2 regions of the Bacillus sp. NPDC077027 genome follow, and region 1 is predicted to be linked to the other one. Evidence: a T-box and tRNA genes for the amino acid it is inferred to sense, from the RefSeq annotation. Region 1 holds a T-box; the other holds one or more tRNA genes.
The links. A T-box is a leader RNA that pairs with one kind of tRNA and senses whether it is charged. The one in region 1 lies ahead of tyrS (tyrosine--tRNA ligase), so its partner is inferred to be a tRNA-Tyr.
Positions count from the first base shown of each region.

Region 1 (8,458 bases):
TTGAGCAGGAAGATCAACCAACTGCTGTGATTGCCGCAACAGATGAAATGGCACTTGGTGTCATCCACGGAGCTCAAGACCGTGGCGTGTCGATCCCGAATGATCTTGAAGTCATTGGTTTTGATAACACTAGATTATCCTTAATGGTACGCCCTCAGCTTACGACCGTTGTTCAGCCAACTTATGATATTGGTGCAGTTGCGATGCGACTTCTCACGAAGCTGATGAACAAAGAAGAAGTGGACGAACAAATTGTTGAATTGCCTCATCGAATTGAATTAAGACAATCAACTAAATAAGATAAAACAAGAAAAGAAAGCAGGCTTCACGATCTCATTTGTGAATGTCTTGCTTTCTTTTACCTTGAGCTGGAGAGAGTTTGATATGAGACGATATGACTACTTAACACCTATTGGTATTGTTTTGGGCATTGTAATTGTGGCAATCGGTATTTTATCAGGGGCAGGCCTCAGTGGGTTTTTGTCATTTCTTGATTTGACTTCTTTTCTGATCGTGACCGGTGGGTTATTTGCAGCGCTTTGCGTGAGTTTTGCCCCCAGAGAAATCAAACGGATGCCGCTTATTTTCAAACAAGCATTCAAACAAGATGATGAAGAAGTGAAAGAGCTTGTCAAAGCATTTGTGTCCCTTTCAGATCAAGCGAGAAAAGAAGGCATTTTAACTTTGGACAAACATGTATTTGATATGAGAGACCCATTTCTAAAAAAAGGGCTGATGCTCACTATTGATGGCTGGGATGAAGAGACCATCCGGAGTGTATTAGATGCAGAAATTGCCGCAATGGAAGAGCGTCACCGTAAAGGAAGAAAAATATTTGAAAAAGCAGGCGAATATGCACCTGCATGGGGAATGATTGGAACAATTGTTGGTTTGGTCCTCATGCTTAAAAATCTCTCTTCCCCAGATACATTGGGGCCTAGTATGGCAGTTGCTTTATTGACGACGTTATATGGGGCACTCCTTGCCAATATGTTTTTTATTCCGATTGCGTCGAAGCTTGAAGAAAAAACAGAGCATGAAATCTTTATGAAGCAAGTGATGATTGAAGGAATTATTGGTATTCTATCAGGGAAAAACCCGAGGCAGCTTGAGAGCGAGCTATCTGTTTTCGGATCTCGTCATGAATGGATGCAGGATGCACCCAAGATAGAAAAAGCGAGTGAGCATTCGAATGAAGCTTAGAGCAGAACGTAGAAAAAGAAGAAAGGGTCTATCCCAATCGAAAAGAACACCACCATGGACATTAACGTTTGCGGATATGATTACACTCATTCTCGTGTTCTTTATTTTACTGTTTTCCATGTCTCAAATTGACCTTCAAAAATTTCAGAAGGCTGTCCATTCTTTTCAAAACAATGGAGATGGCATTCTGCCAGACCAAACAGGTATAAAAAAAGAGGAAGACGCATCGGTGCAGGAGCAGCAAGAAGACCTCTTAAAAAAGGTCAATGCATTTATCAATAAACATCATCTACATGATAAATTGATGGCAAAACGAGACGAACGAGGCATTGTGCTTGTACTACAGGAAGCGGTTTTATTTCATTCTGGCGAAGCAAAGATTTTGCCAGAGGCTACACCTTTCCTTCATCAAATTGCAGAACTTTTAGGTGACCTTGGGAATCAGATCAATGTTGAAGGTCATACCGATTCAAGACCTATTTCCACCTATCAATACCCATCCAATTGGGAGCTATCAGCTGCACGGGCAAGCAGTGTCATCCAATATTTCACCTCAGAAGAAAAGCTAAAGCAAACACGTTTTAGGGCAATTGCATATGGCGAGACAAAACCAATTCAATCAAATGAAACAGAGCGTGGCATGAAAGCAAATCGGCGAGTCGAGATTGTCATTGCCAAATAATGTAGCCATAGCGTGAACATTTATTTGATCTTACGTACATAAAAAAAGACCACTTTAGGTCTTTTTTTTATGCCTTTTTCTTTTCTCTTCTAACAGGAAGAAGCGCTTTTTCAACTGTTTGTGCGTTTTTTTCAGTAATTTCTGCTCGTCTTGGTATCGGATCATATAAATCGTCAGGATCTGACCAAGAGGACGGAAGTGAAACAGGTGATTGTTTTTCCCATTTGGCAATCCAATCTTGTGGAATGGATGTTTGAGGTTCAATGCCTTTCATTTCAAGCCAAATTCTGCTCCATGCTCTTGGCACTACTCGCCAAATATCATATCCACCACCGCCAACTGCAATCCATTTGCCATCGCAATATTGATGGGCAAGTGCATGCGCAAGCTTTGGAATCTCTTCGTAAATTTTCATTGTAGCGGATAAGTGGGTGAGTGGGTCATAATAATGAGCATCTGCTCCGTTTTGCGTTAAGATGACATCTGGTTTGAAGAATGCTGCAATTTCTGTCACTGCGGTTCGATAAGCATCAAGAAAGGACTCATCTTCTGTAAAAGCATCCAACGGAATATTATAAGCATACCCGTAGCCCTTGTCATGCCCTCTTTCTTGTACTTGTCCTGTTCCAGGAAATAAGTAACGCCCAGTTTCATGAATGGATACGGTGCAAACATGGGGATCGTCATAAAAGCTAAATTGTACGCCATCACCATGATGGGCATCTGTATCGATATATAATACGCGTGCATTGTAGCGATTTTGGATATATTGAATTGCAACCGAGCTGTCATTGTAAATGCAAAAACCCGAGGCGCGTCCCTTAAAGCCGTGATGAAGGCCACCTCCAAGATTCACGGCATGTCGTGCCTTACCCATCATTACCTGATCAACGGCAGTCAGCGTCCCACCAACGAGAAGGGAAGCAGCTTCATGCATACCTGCAAACACAGGTGTGTCTTCTGTTCCAATCCCATATCGTTCGCCTTCTGCTATAGGGAGCTTGCCTTCGCTTGCAAGCTGAACAGCATGAATATAATCAGAGGTGTGCACGAGCTTTAATTCATCGATGGTTGCCATCCTTGGTTGAACGATATCTTCTTCTGCTAAGGCGTTCACCATTTGAAGAAGATCATATGTTAAATAAACACGAAGCTGGTTGAAGGGATGATCTTGATGAAATTGGTACGTTTGAAAAGAAGGTGAAAAAACGAAAATGGCATCCTTCATTTGAGTGTCTGCTCCATTGGCCACAGCACCTTATAGCCTTTTGCTCGAATCGTTTTCATGACACTATCGGCATGAATGGTTCTAAGCCGGAACACTAGCACTTTTGATGTCTCGTTAGCATGTGGATAAACAAGAACACTCAGGATTTGGATATGATGATCCTTTAGAATGGCAGTAATGTTTGCTAGGTCCTCTGTTATCTGTTCCACTTCAATCTCTAATTGAGAGCCAGGCTGATCTGCGCCGGTTAATCTCACAAAGGTACGAAGTAAATCTGTTTTTGTAATCATCCCCACAAGCTTTCCGCGTTTCACGACTGGTAGACAGCCAATACCGTGCTCATAAAAGACACTTGAGATTTCTTCAACAAAATCAAGTGGGTGAGCAGTCACTGTCTCTCCGACCATGATTTCTTCAACTGGCTTTTGAATAAATTGATACCGTTTCTCTGTTTCAAAAATACTTGGACTGGTGCTTTTAATATCACGGTCTGTGACCATTCCGATAACAGATCCTTGTTCAGATACAATTGGAATATGACGAATACGGTGTAAGCTCATTTTCTCAATTGCTGCCTCAATTGTATCGGTTTTTCGCAAGGTGATGACATCACGCTGCATAATTTGTTCAATAATCAAGTTTACCAATCCCCTTTGCCAAAAGAACGTTAATACATGAAGCGCTGGTGAAAGCGAAGGCGATCAAAGCGCTCAATTGAATCGGTGCTGACCTCACGACCGATTCTTGCCATTAAACAGTTGGCAGGATGCGAACTGATTTCAGGTTCATCTGTCGCAAACCAGACGAGACCACCAGCGTTCATCATCTTCTCCATCATTTTTCTGTAATCCCATACGTTTTTCTTTGTCCCCTTTAAATCCCAATGCCAGTAATATTCAGTTGTGATGATGATATATTTCTCCATTTGCGGATCCATCATGCTGATATCGAGCAAATGCTTGCCAAGTGAACACCCTCTAAATGGGGGAGCGACTTCAATAGCGCCAAGTTCAATTAAATTTTCCATGTTTCCTTCTGACCATCGCTCAAGCGGGTCTGGATATAAGAACGTCACATAGCCTACAACAAGCTGACCAAGTCTTGCAATGATGATACGTCCTTCAGGAAGGCCTGCAATTTCAACAAGTGCCTGCTTTTGTTCTTCATGTGAACGAAAAGCAGTAAGTCCTTCATGAAAAGTATAGGTGGCTAGTTCGTCTGGGGGTACAGGTCCCTCAATGAAAATATCGCCCGTCTCTCGCTCAATTGTTTTTGAATAATAAGTTTTAGGATGCTCCACGTATCCACCGCCTCAAATTCTAGTGAGTCGTTTCTATTCTATCTTAAAACTTGAAGAAATTAAAACGGTTTCACTAGAGTTTTTTAAAAATTGAGAAAAAAAGTCATCTATACTATAATAGTCATTGTAAACGTATGCAAAGGGGGACTGTTTGATGAAAATGGAAACGCTATCATCAGTAAAAGGGGACTATCATTTAAATGATTATGATCAGGCATACAAAGAGTTTAATTGGGAGGAAGCAAGGAAAAATTTCTCCTGGTATGATACTGGAAAAGTAAACGCAGCATATGAAGCGATTGACAGACACGCGGACTCGTTTCGAAAAAACAAGGTGGCACTTCACTACAGGGATTCACTGCGAGATGAAAAGTATACGTTTAGAGATATGAAAGTGAAAACAAACAAGGCAGGAAATGTTTTACGAGAAGAGGCGCATGTTCAAAAGGGTGACAGGGTATTTATTTTTATGCCAAGATCGCCTGAGCTCTATTTTATTTTGCTTGGCACAGTAAAAATAGGCGCAATCGTTGGACCATTATTTGAAGCGTTTATGGAAGGGGCAGTAAAGGATCGTTTAGAAAACAGTGAAGCAAAAGTCATTGTCACAACACCTGAACTTTTAGAGCGTGTTCCATTTGCTGAGCTGCCAAAACTAGAGTCAGTCATCATTGTTGGTGAGCAAACTGAACCCATTGATGGTGTGAGAACGATTGATTATCTAAAAGCTGAGCAGAAGGCGGCAAAAGAGCTTGAAATTGAATGGATGGATTTAAAGGATGGGTACTTGCTTCATTACACATCTGGCTCTACAGGTACACCAAAGGGCGTATTGCATGTTCATGAAGCGATGGTTCAGCAGGCACAAACTGGTAAATGGGTGTTAGACTTGAAGGAAGATGATGTCTACTGGTGTACAGCTGATCCAGGCTGGGTCACTGGCACAGTGTACGGCATTTTTTCCCCGTGGCTAAACGGAGCGACCAATGTGATTTTAGGTGGACGGTTTAATCCAGACACTTGGTATGAAACAATTGAATCGCTTGGTGTTAGCGTATGGTACAGTGCGCCAACAGCCTTCCGTATGCTCATGGGCGCTGGTGATGATTTGATTAAAAAGTATGACCTTAGCTCATTAAGACACGTACTGAGTGTGGGTGAGCCTTTAAATCCAGAGGTGGTCCGCTGGGGAGACGCAGTTTTTGCAAAACGCATTCATGATACATGGTGGATGACAGAAACCGGTGCACAGCTTATCTGTAACTACCCAAGTATGGACATTAAACCAGGATCAATGGGCAAACCGATTCCAGGTGTTCAAGCAGCGATTGTCGATAACGCAGGCAATGAACTTCCACCTTATCGAATGGGGAATCTCGCGATTAAAAAAGGGTGGCCTGCCATGATGCACGCAATCTGGAACAATCCTGAAAAATATGAATCTTATTTTATGCCGGGAGATTGGTATGTTTCAGGAGATTCGGCATACATGGATGAAGACGGATATTTCTGGTTCCAGGGACGTGTAGACGATGTCATTATGACCTCAGGTGAGCGTGTTGGTCCATTTGAGGTGGAGAGCAAGTTGCTTGAGCATCCAGCAATTACGGAAGCGGGTGTCATTGGAAAACCAGACCCTGTCCGTGGTGAAATCATTAAAGCCTTTATTGCACTTCAAAGCGGCTATGAGCCGACAGATGAGCTGAAAGAAGAGATCAGAACGTTTGTTAAAAAAGGCCTTGCTGCACACGCTGCACCTCGAGAAATTGAATTTAAAGACAAATTGCCAAAAACAAGAAGTGGTAAAATTATGCGACGTGTCTTGAAGGCATGGGAACTTAATCTCCCAGCTGGCGATCTTTCCACAATGGAGGATTAAATCTTTCCTAAGTTGACTTCTAAAAGAAAGTGTGATAAAAATGTGTTAGTTCAATATGCAAAGGTTGCGACTGAGATAAGTAGAACGATCTTTCCCTGTCTAAGAGAGCTGGCGGTTGGTGTGAGTCAGTACAAAAAGATGTTTGAATTACCCTCACGAACCGCTTTTACGAAAGGGGAATGTATACTTCCGCGAGTAGTGAAAGAACGGATATATCCGTTATCAGATGAGAGTGAAAAGACATTTTCTTTGTCTTTTAAGCAGGGTGGTACCGCGATTTATATCGTCCCTTCGTTTATCGAAGGGACGTTTTTTTATGTTTAAATGGAAAAGGAGATTTTGATCATGAGTCAATTAATTGAAGAATTATCGTACAGAGGTCTAATTCAGCAACAAACGGATGAAGAAGGTTTAAAGAAATTATTAGCAGAAGAAAACATTAAATTATACTCAGGATTTGATCCTACCGCTGATAGCTTACACATTGGACATCTTTTGCCAATTTTAACATTGCGCAGATTCCAACAAGCGGGTCATCACCCAATTGCACTTGTCGGTGGAGCAACTGGACTGATCGGTGATCCAAGCTTCAAAAAGGCAGAGCGCTCCTTGAATCCAGCGGAAATTGTGCAAGAATGGTCAGAAAAAATCAAAGGTCAGCTTTCGCAATTTCTTGATTTTGAAGCAGAAAAAAACCCAGCAGTAATCGTCAACAACTATGACTGGATCAACAAAATGGATGTGATTACATTCTTGCGTGATATCGGAAAAAATTTCGGTGTGAACTTCATGCTTGCAAAGGATACCGTGAGCTCACGTATTGAGACAGGTATTTCATTCACTGAATTCAGTTACGTTATTTTGCAATCTCTAGACTTCTTAAACCTTTACAGAAATGAAAACTGCAAGCTACAAATTGGTGGTAGTGACCAGTGGGGGAACATCACATCAGGTCTAGAACTCATCCGCAAATCAGAAGCAGAAGGCGCCAAAGCATTTGGTTTAACAATGCCGCTTGTGACAAAAGCAGATGGTACAAAATTCGGAAAAACAGAAGGTGGTGCGATCTGGCTAGATAAAGAAAAAACATCACCATATGAATTCTACCAGTTCTGGATTAACACAGACGATCGTGATGTTGTGAAATACTTGAAGTGCTTCACATTCTTATCAAAAGAAGAGATCGCAGCTTATGAGGAAAAAGTTCAGACGGCTCCTGAAAAACGTGAGGCACAGCGCCGTTTAGCAGAAGAAGTCACAACGCTTGTTCATGGACGTGAATCACTAGAGCAGGCTGTGAACATCTCAAATGCATTATTTAAAGGTGACATCAAATCATTAACGGCTGAAGAAGTTAAAGTAGGCTTCAAAGATGTACCTTCTATTGAAAAAGATGTTTCAGAGGAACTCACACTTGTTGATGCTCTTGTGGAAGCAAAGCTATCTCCATCTAAACGTCAGGCGCGTGAAGATATCACAAATGGTGCTGTTTACATCAATGGAGAACGTCAAACAGACAAAGATTATGTACTTTCAAGTGATGATCGCATTGAAGGACAGTTCACAGTGTTAAGAAGAGGGAAGAAGAAATACTTCCTTATGACGTATAAATAACTCATATTGAAACAGCAAGCATCACTGAAGTGCACCCCAAATGGTCGGGGGTGCTTTTCTTTTTTTTTAGAAGTAGGAATCGAGATGAACACTACTGTAAGTTTTTGTCCATATCACTCGATATACATTCATCAGAGTAAGCATCCATCACTAGTCGTGAGAAAACTGATTTTGGCTGATTTGATAAAAGAGGCTCACTATTTTACAGGGCCCTTTTCTCTCATCCGTTTTCTTCTTTTTCAAGGAGTGAATCTTTGCTTGTGTAGAAACGTTCCACCTTACAAATTCGGGTTGTATAGGATTTATACCAATCTGTTTTACCTTTTTTTTGAACACGCTGATGTGCTGTATGTTCTTTCCATTCTTTGATTGCTGCTAATGAGTGCCAGTAAGATACAGTGATGCCAACACCATGCTCATCTCGTACACTTTCTATTCCAAGAAACCCGTCTAGGTCTTTCGCTAAATTTTCCATTTGTTGAGCAGCAGCAGCGTATTCTTTCGGCTCACAATTTGTTCGTTTTGATGTAAAAATCACCGCATAGTAGGGTG
Region 1 covers NZ_JBNNIO010000001.1:95,213-103,670, forward strand. Annotated here, with positions in the region: gene ccpA (catabolite control protein A) at 1-299, shown strand, start outside; gene motP (flagellar motor protein MotP) at 385-1,203, shown strand; gene motS (flagellar motor protein MotS) at 1,193-1,885, shown strand; gene ACQKEZ_RS00615 (acetoin utilization protein AcuC) at 1,953-3,113, opposite strand; gene ACQKEZ_RS00620 (CBS and ACT domain-containing protein) at 3,110-3,751, opposite strand; gene ACQKEZ_RS00625 (GNAT family N-acetyltransferase) at 3,781-4,413, opposite strand; gene acsA (acetate--CoA ligase) at 4,568-6,292, shown strand; T-box leader at 6,350-6,586, shown strand; gene tyrS (tyrosine--tRNA ligase) at 6,638-7,906, shown strand; gene ACQKEZ_RS00640 (antibiotic biosynthesis monooxygenase family protein) at 8,127-8,458, opposite strand, start outside.

Region 2 (8,458 bases), on a different contig from region 1:
ACGGAAGCCCGCCTGCGATGGCTCTTTTTAGTTTTTTCTTTTTTGTTTTGAGATAAATGGCAAATGCAGCTCCAACTTGACCAGCACCACCCATCGCTAAAATCGGAAGAAGTGGGTCATCTCCAATTGAATTAATCAGTTCCATATGAATGGGTGTTAAACCTTGGTGAAGACCTGTAACGACTAGTGGAAGGAAGGTTGCGCCTAGGATAAAACCGGCAACGATGCCGCCCATGTTTAATAAGTATGTCAGTCCGGAGGTAATTGTATCCGAAATGAATCCGCCCACTGGCATGAAGATGACATAGGTAACGATTCCTGTAATGAGAAGTGTGATGGTTGGTGTGACGATGATGTCAAGTGACTGTGGGACTGTGCGTCTAATTCGAGTTTCAATCAATGCCATAAAGATGGCTGCTAACAGAACCCCGATTAATCCACCTCTACCTGGTAATATACTTGCGCCAAATAGTGTAATGTCGGCAGATGCAGGGTTGATGATTAAAATTCCGGCTAAAGCACCTAAGGCGGGAGATCCACCGAATTCTTTCGCGGCATTTGATCCAACTAAAATGCCAAGATAAGCGAAGAGACCTGAGCCGATAACGGTTAAAATGATGGCAATTTGAGATTTCTGATCGAGCCAACCTGCTTGAACAATAGCCTTTGTGATACCAGTAATGAGTCCTGATGCAACGAGTGCGGGAATGATAGGGATAAAGATACTAGCGATTCGACGTAAGAATAATTTGAAGGGTGTTCGATTCTTTTGTGAGATCGCTTGTTTGTTTTTGTCTGCTTCACTCTTTAAATCGAATTGCTTGGAATTAAGAAGCAACTTTTCAAAAGCATTCGATACTTGATTGACTACACCTGTGCCTAAGATAATCTGTAGTGATTCTGCTTCAACGACCCCGATGACACCGTCTATTTTTTTTATTTCTGCTGTCTTTATTTTCTCATTGTCAACGGGTGTTATGCGGAGTCGTGTCATACAGTGTGTGTGGGAGGTGATGTTATCAGGTCCACCGCAAAGCGCAAGAATGTTTTCAGCTAGTTGCTGATACTTTTTTTGATCTTTCATGATGAATCCCCCTTTGATTTTCTTTTCATGGAGCGTATGGCATTTCTCGTTTTATCTATATATTGGGCTGTTTTCTCGTATTGGCGGGCAGCTAAGCCGAGAAACAACACGTCGATGATGTAAAGCTGTGCCATTCTGGAGGAAGTGGCTGCACTGCGAAATGGTGCTTCATTAGATCCGGATGTCGACAACTGAACGTCACAAAGAGATGAGACGCTTGTGTGACCTGGGTGTGTTAGACCAATTGTTTTGACATGATTGTCTTTTGCTAGCTGTAGTGCTTGGATGATATCTTCTGTTTCTCCAGAAAAAGAGATACCGAAGACAACGTCATCTTTTCCTGCATTCGCAATTACTGTGGAGGCGATATGCATATCAGAAAAGGCAGTTGCAGGTTGATTAATTCTTAAAAATTTTTGTTGTGCATCTGAGGCGACAATACCTGATGCACCGACACCGATAAAATGAATTTGTTTGGCTGAAAGAAGCAGTTGAATGGCTTCTTCTAATGCTTCTACATTCAGAATAGACGAGGTGTCTTTAATAGCTTGAATGGAGTTGCCTGCTGTTTTTTGAATAATAGAGTGAATGGGTTCATCTTGCTTAATGTCACGATATCCTTGTTTTTCAGGATACATTAAATCTCCAGCGATACGCATTTTCAAATCATGAAATCCGTCAAGGCCTAGGGATTTGCAGAGGCGAATGACAGCTGAGCTACTCGCCCCAGCTGCCTGACTGATTTCATGTACAGTGCTTTTGATGACTTTGTCGGGATGGGCTAGCATGTAGTCTGCGATGATTTTTTCAGATTGTGGAAGCTGTGGTTTGATCGCGTGTAAAAGGGTAAGTCCACCCGCTGACATGTGATCGCCTCCTTTATGATTGATGTATTTCTATGGCTTTGTTAATGTGTCCGTCTGCTTGATCGAGTAGTGTTTTTGCTGTTTTTTTGTCTGTTTGTGTTTGAAGCATGACAATGGCTGTTTTGACTTCTAAATCTGCCTCTTCAAGTGCTTGTTTTGCTTGGTTGTATGAGGCGTTTGTGACAGTTTGAATAATGGTGATGGCACGTTCCTTTAATTTGTGATTGCTTACTTTCACATCAACCATGAGGTTTTCATACACTTTCCCATGTCTAATCATGACAGAGGTGGAAAGCATGTTTAAAATCATTTTATGAGCTGTTGCGGCTTTCATTCTTGTAGAGCCTGTAATGGCTTCAGGGCCAACAATGACTTCGATGGCGCAGTCTGCGAGCTGACTAATTTCTGCTTGGGCATTACAACTAAGTGCAACAGTCTTGGCTCCGACAGTTTTGGCATAGGAAAGTGCACCGATAATATAGGGCGTTCTGCCACTTGCTGCGATGCCAACAATCGTATCCTTAGGCGAAAGGCTGATGTGTTCAAGGTCTTGTCTGCCTGCTTCTTCACTGTCTTCAACATCTTCAGCTGCATGTGAGAATGCGGAGTCACCGCCAGCCATAATGCCAACAATCACATCGGGTGCAACACTATACGTAGGCGGACATTCAACCGCATCCATGACGCCAATTCTGCCACTCGTTCCAGCTCCTAAGTAAATGAGTCTTCCTCCAGTTGAGATGGATTCATAAGCAAAGTCACTCGCTATTTTGACTTGCTCTAGTACGCCATTTACGGCTTGTGCGACTTTCATATCTTCTTGGTTAATGGTTTTGAGCATATCGAGCGGATCTGCTTGTGAAATGTTCGTTGTATTTGGATTTCTTGATTCTGTTGTCAAAGATCGCAATTGGGATGGCTGCATCCTAAACCTACCTCCTGGCGTTTATGGGACTTTTTTTCTTTCTTAATTTTCAGTATATTCGTCGCGGTATAAAATTTCAATATATTTTTTATTTTGTGAAATATTATTTTAGATAGAGGAAATATATATAGAAAAAAGTAGGGATAAAAGCGCTCAAAAAGTTTGAAAATAAAAAAAATAAAAATTCCCTTTACAAAGGGCACTTATCATGTATATAATAACCTTTGTCAGCTTCAGAGAGACAATAAACTTGACAAACTGGCCCGTTGGTCAAGCGGTTAAGACACCGCCCTTTCACGGCGGTAACACGGGTTCGAATCCCGTACGGGTCACCATGATTTTTTTGAATGTGGAGGATTAGCTCAGCTGGGAGAGCATCTGCCTTACAAGCAGAGGGTCGGCGGTTCGAGCCCGTCATCCTCCACCATATGCCGGTGTAGCTCAACTGGTAGAGCAACTGACTTGTAATCAGTAGGTTGGGGGTTCAAGTCCTCTTGCCGGCACTGTTTTACTTTTATCAATTTTATATGTGGAGGGGTAGCGAAGTGGCTAAACGCGGCGGACTGTAAATCCGCTCCCTCCGGGTTCGGCGGTTCGAATCCGCCCCCCTCCACCATTTTTGGGCTATAGCCAAGCGGTAAGGCAACGGACTTTGACTCCGTCATGCGTTGGTTCGAATCCAGCTAGCCCAGTCAAGACACCTTTTTCAGAAAGGTGTCTTTTTTCGTTTGTGGTGAAATGTATAACTATTCAAAAAATTGTCCAGTTGAGTCAAGAGACGTTCGGAATATAAAATAAGGAGGATGGATGGAAAGGGGTTATTCATATGGTGGGTAAAAAGAAGGTTGCACTGATTGGTGTTCCAATGGACCTTGGTCAAATGAGAAGGGGCGTTGACATGGGCCCGAGTGCTATTCGTTGTGCAGGCGTAAAAGAAAAATTGGAATCGCTTTCTTTTGAGGTGGAGGATTTAGGAGACATTCCAGTCGCTCAACGAGATGATGAGAAAGGGCTTAAAACGGATGGGAAACTGAAAAACTTGACGGAGAATGCTGGTGCAAATGCGTTATTGGCTGATCAGGTAGACGGTATTGTTCAATCAGGTTCATTTCCACTTGTTTTAGGTGGAGATCATAGCATTGCCATTGGTACGTTGGCAGGAGTGTCAAAGCATTATGAGAATCTTGGTGTGATTTGGTATGATGCACATGGGGATTTGAATACGGAGGAAACCTCTCCTTCTGGCAATATTCATGGGATGCCGCTTGCTGTAAGCCTTGGGCTAGGTCATTTTGATTTAACAGATATTGGTGGTTATTCACCGAAAATTAAACCGGAAAACCTTATTTTAATTGGTGCGCGTTCGTTAGACGAAGGTGAAAGGGCATTGATTAAGGAAAAAGGCATTAAGGTATATACGATGCATGAAATTGACCGAATTGGTATGACGAAGGTGATCGAAGAGGCCATTGCATATTTGAAGGAGCGAACAGACGGTGTGCATTTGTCACTTGATTTAGACGGATTAGATCCAGCGGAATGTCCGGGGGTTGGAACGCCGGTTGCAGGAGGAATTAGCTATCGTGAAAGTCATTTGGCGATGGAGCTTTTAGAGGAGTCAGGGATTTTGACTTCTGCTGAATTTGTTGAGGTTAATCCAGTTCTTGATGAACGAAATAAAACGGCAGAAGCTGCTGTTGCACTTATTGGTTCTTTAATGGGTGAAAAATTATTATAGATAGGATGAAAAAGATCGGGAATAACCCCCGATCTTTTTTGTTTTAAAACGGGCGGCATGAAATTTAAGAATATGTTAAGGTTTTAAACGGCTGATAAGCATAACACGGTGTCAAAAATTTGTTAAACTATTTTTATAGGATGATGAAACCTTTTGAAAAGAGGTTCGTATACATAAAGACCGGTGAAGGCAGAGGTTGAATATACTATGGAAACAATGATAAAAAAGAGAATTAAGCAAGTGAAAAAAGGCGATCAGAACGCATTTGCAGACATCGTAGACCTGTATAAAGACAAAATTTATCAGCTGTGCTATCGTATGCTTGGGAATGCACACGAGGCGGAAGATATTGCGCAAGAGGCGTTTATTCGTGCTTTTGTGAATATTGAAAGCTTTGATGTGAACCGTAAGTTTTCCACATGGCTGTATCGAATTGCAACCAACCTGACCATCGACCGTATCCGTAAAAAAAAGCCGGATTATTATTTAGATGCAGAGGTGGCAGGAACAGAAGGATTGAACATGTATTCTCAAATTGCTGCCGACGGTGTATTGCCTGAGGATGAAGTGGTGTCTCTTGAGCTGTCGAGCACCATTCAGCAGAAAATTTTAAGATTACCCGATAAATATCGCTCTGTCATCGTATTAAAGTATATTGATGAGCTTTCACTGAAGGAAATTAGTGAAATTCTTAATATACCTGTTGGTACGGTGAAAACGAGGATACACAGGGGTAGAGAGGCTCTCCGGAAACAGTTGAGAGACCTTTGAGTGAGGTGATTTGATGAGCTGCCAGGACAGAATCGTCCAGCTTATGCATCAGTATTTAGATCGGGATATTCTGCCCGAAGACGAAAAAGTATTAAAGGACCATTTGTATTCGTGTGAGGAGTGCCATACTCATTTTCAGCAGATTGAGAAATCCATTGCGCTTGTGCAAAGTACATCACATATAGAGGCTCCGTCTGACTTTACTGCAAAGGTTATGGCAGGTTTGCCGAAGGAGAAGAAACGTGTATCCATTCAAAGGTGGATTAAGGCCCATCCGCTGATTGTGGCAGCCGCCCTTTTCATGATTCTCATGGGAGGCAGCCTGTTTACAAGCTGGAACACCGATCACAATTTCAGTGTATCAAAACAGCCGAATCTCGTTGTGGAAAACAATACAGTGACTGTGCCTAAGGGCGAAACAGTCAAAGGTGATGTCACTGTGAAAAACGGGAAGTTGATTGTAGAAGGTAAGGTCGAAGGAGATGTAACGATCGTCAATGGGGAACAGTTGACAGCTTCTGCCGGACAAGTCACTGGTCAAATCAATGAAATTAATGAAGTGTTTGATTGGGTTTGGTACAAAATGAAATCCGCTACGCAAGATGTCATGCGGGTCATTGGCCCAGAGGAGCAAAAATAATCAAACCGTCAAAGAGCAGTTCATTTTCAGAGCTGCTCTTTTTCTTGTGATCAAGGACGCGGCGCATATTATAATTAAGAAGGGACAGGTAGTTATGGCGTATCTGTTTTCCTTGCTCAAACAAAATGTGGTATAATAGCCACGCTATGTAGATACACATAGTCTCTTTTTTTATGAAAATGCACCATACGAAGAATAACTGAAAATTCTGGAGGACGAGGAAATGGCTTTAGGGGATATTCCTATTTTGCAGTACCTCGGTCATGCTGTTGATATTCTCGTTGTTTGGTATGTGATATATAAACTAATGATGGTCATCCGCGGAACAAAAGCGGTTCAGCTTTTAAAAGGAATTGTGGTCATTGTTCTCGTCAGGATGGGAAGTGCGTATCTTGGTCTGAACACGCTTCAATGGCTGATGGATCAAGCGATTACGTGGGGTTTTCTTGCGATCATTATTATTTTTCAGCCAGAGTTAAGGCGAGCGCTTGAACAGCTTGGCCGTGGTCGCTTCTTTTCAAGGAGCGGAACGCCTGTTGAGGAGCAGCAGCAGAAAACGATCGAGGCGATAACAAAAGCAATAAAGTATATGGCGAAGCGTAGAATTGGTGCGCTATTGACGATTGAGCGTGATACTGGAATGAATGATTACATAGAAACAGGGATTCCTTTAAATGCAAAGGTAAGCTCTGAACTATTGATTAATATTTTTATTCCGAATACGCCACTTCATGATGGTGCTGTCATTATGAAGCGAGATGAAATTGCAGCTGCGGCCTGTTATTTGCCGCTATCTGAAAGTCCGTTTATTTCAAAGGAGCTCGGTACTCGGCATAGAGCTGCAGTCGGGATCAGTGAAGTGACCGATAGTTTGACGGTGATTGTATCAGAGGAAACAGGTGCCATCAGTGTCGCGAAAAACGGGGATCTTTATAGAGAGTTGACAGAAGAAGCGCTTGAAGAAATGCTGGTTGCGGAATTCAGTAAAAACACCAAGGATGCTTCCTCGACCAAATGGTATTGGAGGGGCAAGAAAAATGGATAAGATTTTAAATAATCGCTGGGCAGTGAAGTTTCTTGCATTGGTCTTCGCTTTATTGCTGTATGGAGCAGTCAATTCAGCGCAAGCGCCCACACCGAAAAAAATCGGTGAATCCTTTTTCCCGACATCTACGACGGATGAAGCAACTTTAACGGACATTCCCGTAAAGGCTTATTATGATGATGAAAAATATGTAGTGACAGGTGTACCGCAGACGGTCAATGTCACAATTAAGGGCTCAACTAGTGCAGTCAAGACTGCTAGGCAAACGAAAAATTTTGAAATTTACGCAGATATGCAGAATTTAAGCACAGGAACGCATAAGGTAAAGCTGAAAGCGAGAGATGTTTCGAAAGGTCTCACATTGACAATCAATCCGTCTGTGACAACGGTCACGATTCAGGAACGGACATCAGCGGAATTTCCTGTAGAGACAGAGTTCTATAATCAGAATAAGATGAAAGATGGATATTCACCGGAGCAGCCAATTGTCAATCCGAAAAATGTGACTGTAACTGGCTCTAAAGATGTCATCGATAAAATCTCTGTGATTAAGGCATTTATTAACTTAGAGGATGTCGACGAACAAATCGAAAAAGAAGCGAAGTTGACTGTATATGACAGCAGTGGCAATGAACTGCCGGTTGAAGTGACGCCTTCTGTTGTGGATATTACGGTGCCGATCACAAGCCCAAGCAAAAAGGTACCTTTTAAAATCGACCGTACAAGCAGTTTACCAGATGGTATTAGCATTTCTAGCATTGAGACAAGCCCGAGTGAAGTGACGGTCTATGGCTCACAAAAGGTATTGGATGCGTTGGACTTTATTGATGGAGTCAAACTAGATTTAAGTAAAATAAAAGACGATACAGAAATAAATGCAGACATCCCGTTGCCAGACGGTGTAAAGAAGGTTTCACCTGAAAAAGTGAAAATCAAGGTGAAGGTGGCAAGTGCCGAGGAGAAAAAGATTGATAATGTACCGATCTCCGTCGTTGGGCTTGGCAAGGATGTAAAGTCTGAATTTGTGAGCCCTTCCTCTGGCAGGCTCACGCTGAATGTCGTGGGTTCACGTAACACAATTAACAGCCTGAAGGCATCTGACTTTGAACTATATGTCAACTTGACCGACTTAAACGAAGGAACGCATGAAGTCAAGGTGCAAGTAAATGGTCCTCAAAATGCGACTTGGAGATTATCGAAATCAAAGGCGAAGGTCAAATTGACATCTACTGACACGTCAAATGATCAGCCGGCTTCCACAAATGAGCAAAAAGACAAAAATGATGCTACTTCTGACTCTAATGATAAAGAGGAGAAGAGCGAAGAGAAGTCGACAAAGAATAAATCCAAAAAAGAATCAAGTCAAAAGCAAAGTATCAAAAAAGATAC
Region 2 covers NZ_JBNNIO010000005.1:16,798-25,255, forward strand. Annotated here, with positions in the region: gene ACQKEZ_RS15965 (PTS transporter subunit EIIC) at 1-1,084, opposite strand, end outside; gene ACQKEZ_RS15970 (MurR/RpiR family transcriptional regulator) at 1,081-1,950, opposite strand; gene murQ (N-acetylmuramic acid 6-phosphate etherase) at 1,964-2,875, opposite strand; tRNA gene ACQKEZ_RS15980 (tRNA-Glu) at 3,136-3,210, shown strand; tRNA gene ACQKEZ_RS15985 (tRNA-Val) at 3,227-3,302, shown strand; tRNA gene ACQKEZ_RS15990 (tRNA-Thr) at 3,306-3,378, shown strand; tRNA gene ACQKEZ_RS15995 (tRNA-Tyr) at 3,407-3,491, shown strand; tRNA gene ACQKEZ_RS16000 (tRNA-Gln) at 3,496-3,567, shown strand; gene rocF (arginase) at 3,702-4,613, shown strand; gene sigW (RNA polymerase sigma factor SigW) at 4,821-5,384, shown strand; gene rsiW (anti-sigma-W factor RsiW) at 5,398-6,024, shown strand; gene cdaA (diadenylate cyclase CdaA) at 6,248-7,069, shown strand; gene ACQKEZ_RS16025 (CdaR family protein) at 7,062-8,458, shown strand, end outside.
Region 2: it has a tRNA-Tyr gene. The T-box ahead of tyrS (tyrosine--tRNA ligase) is inferred to sense a tRNA for this amino acid. The anticodon was not compared.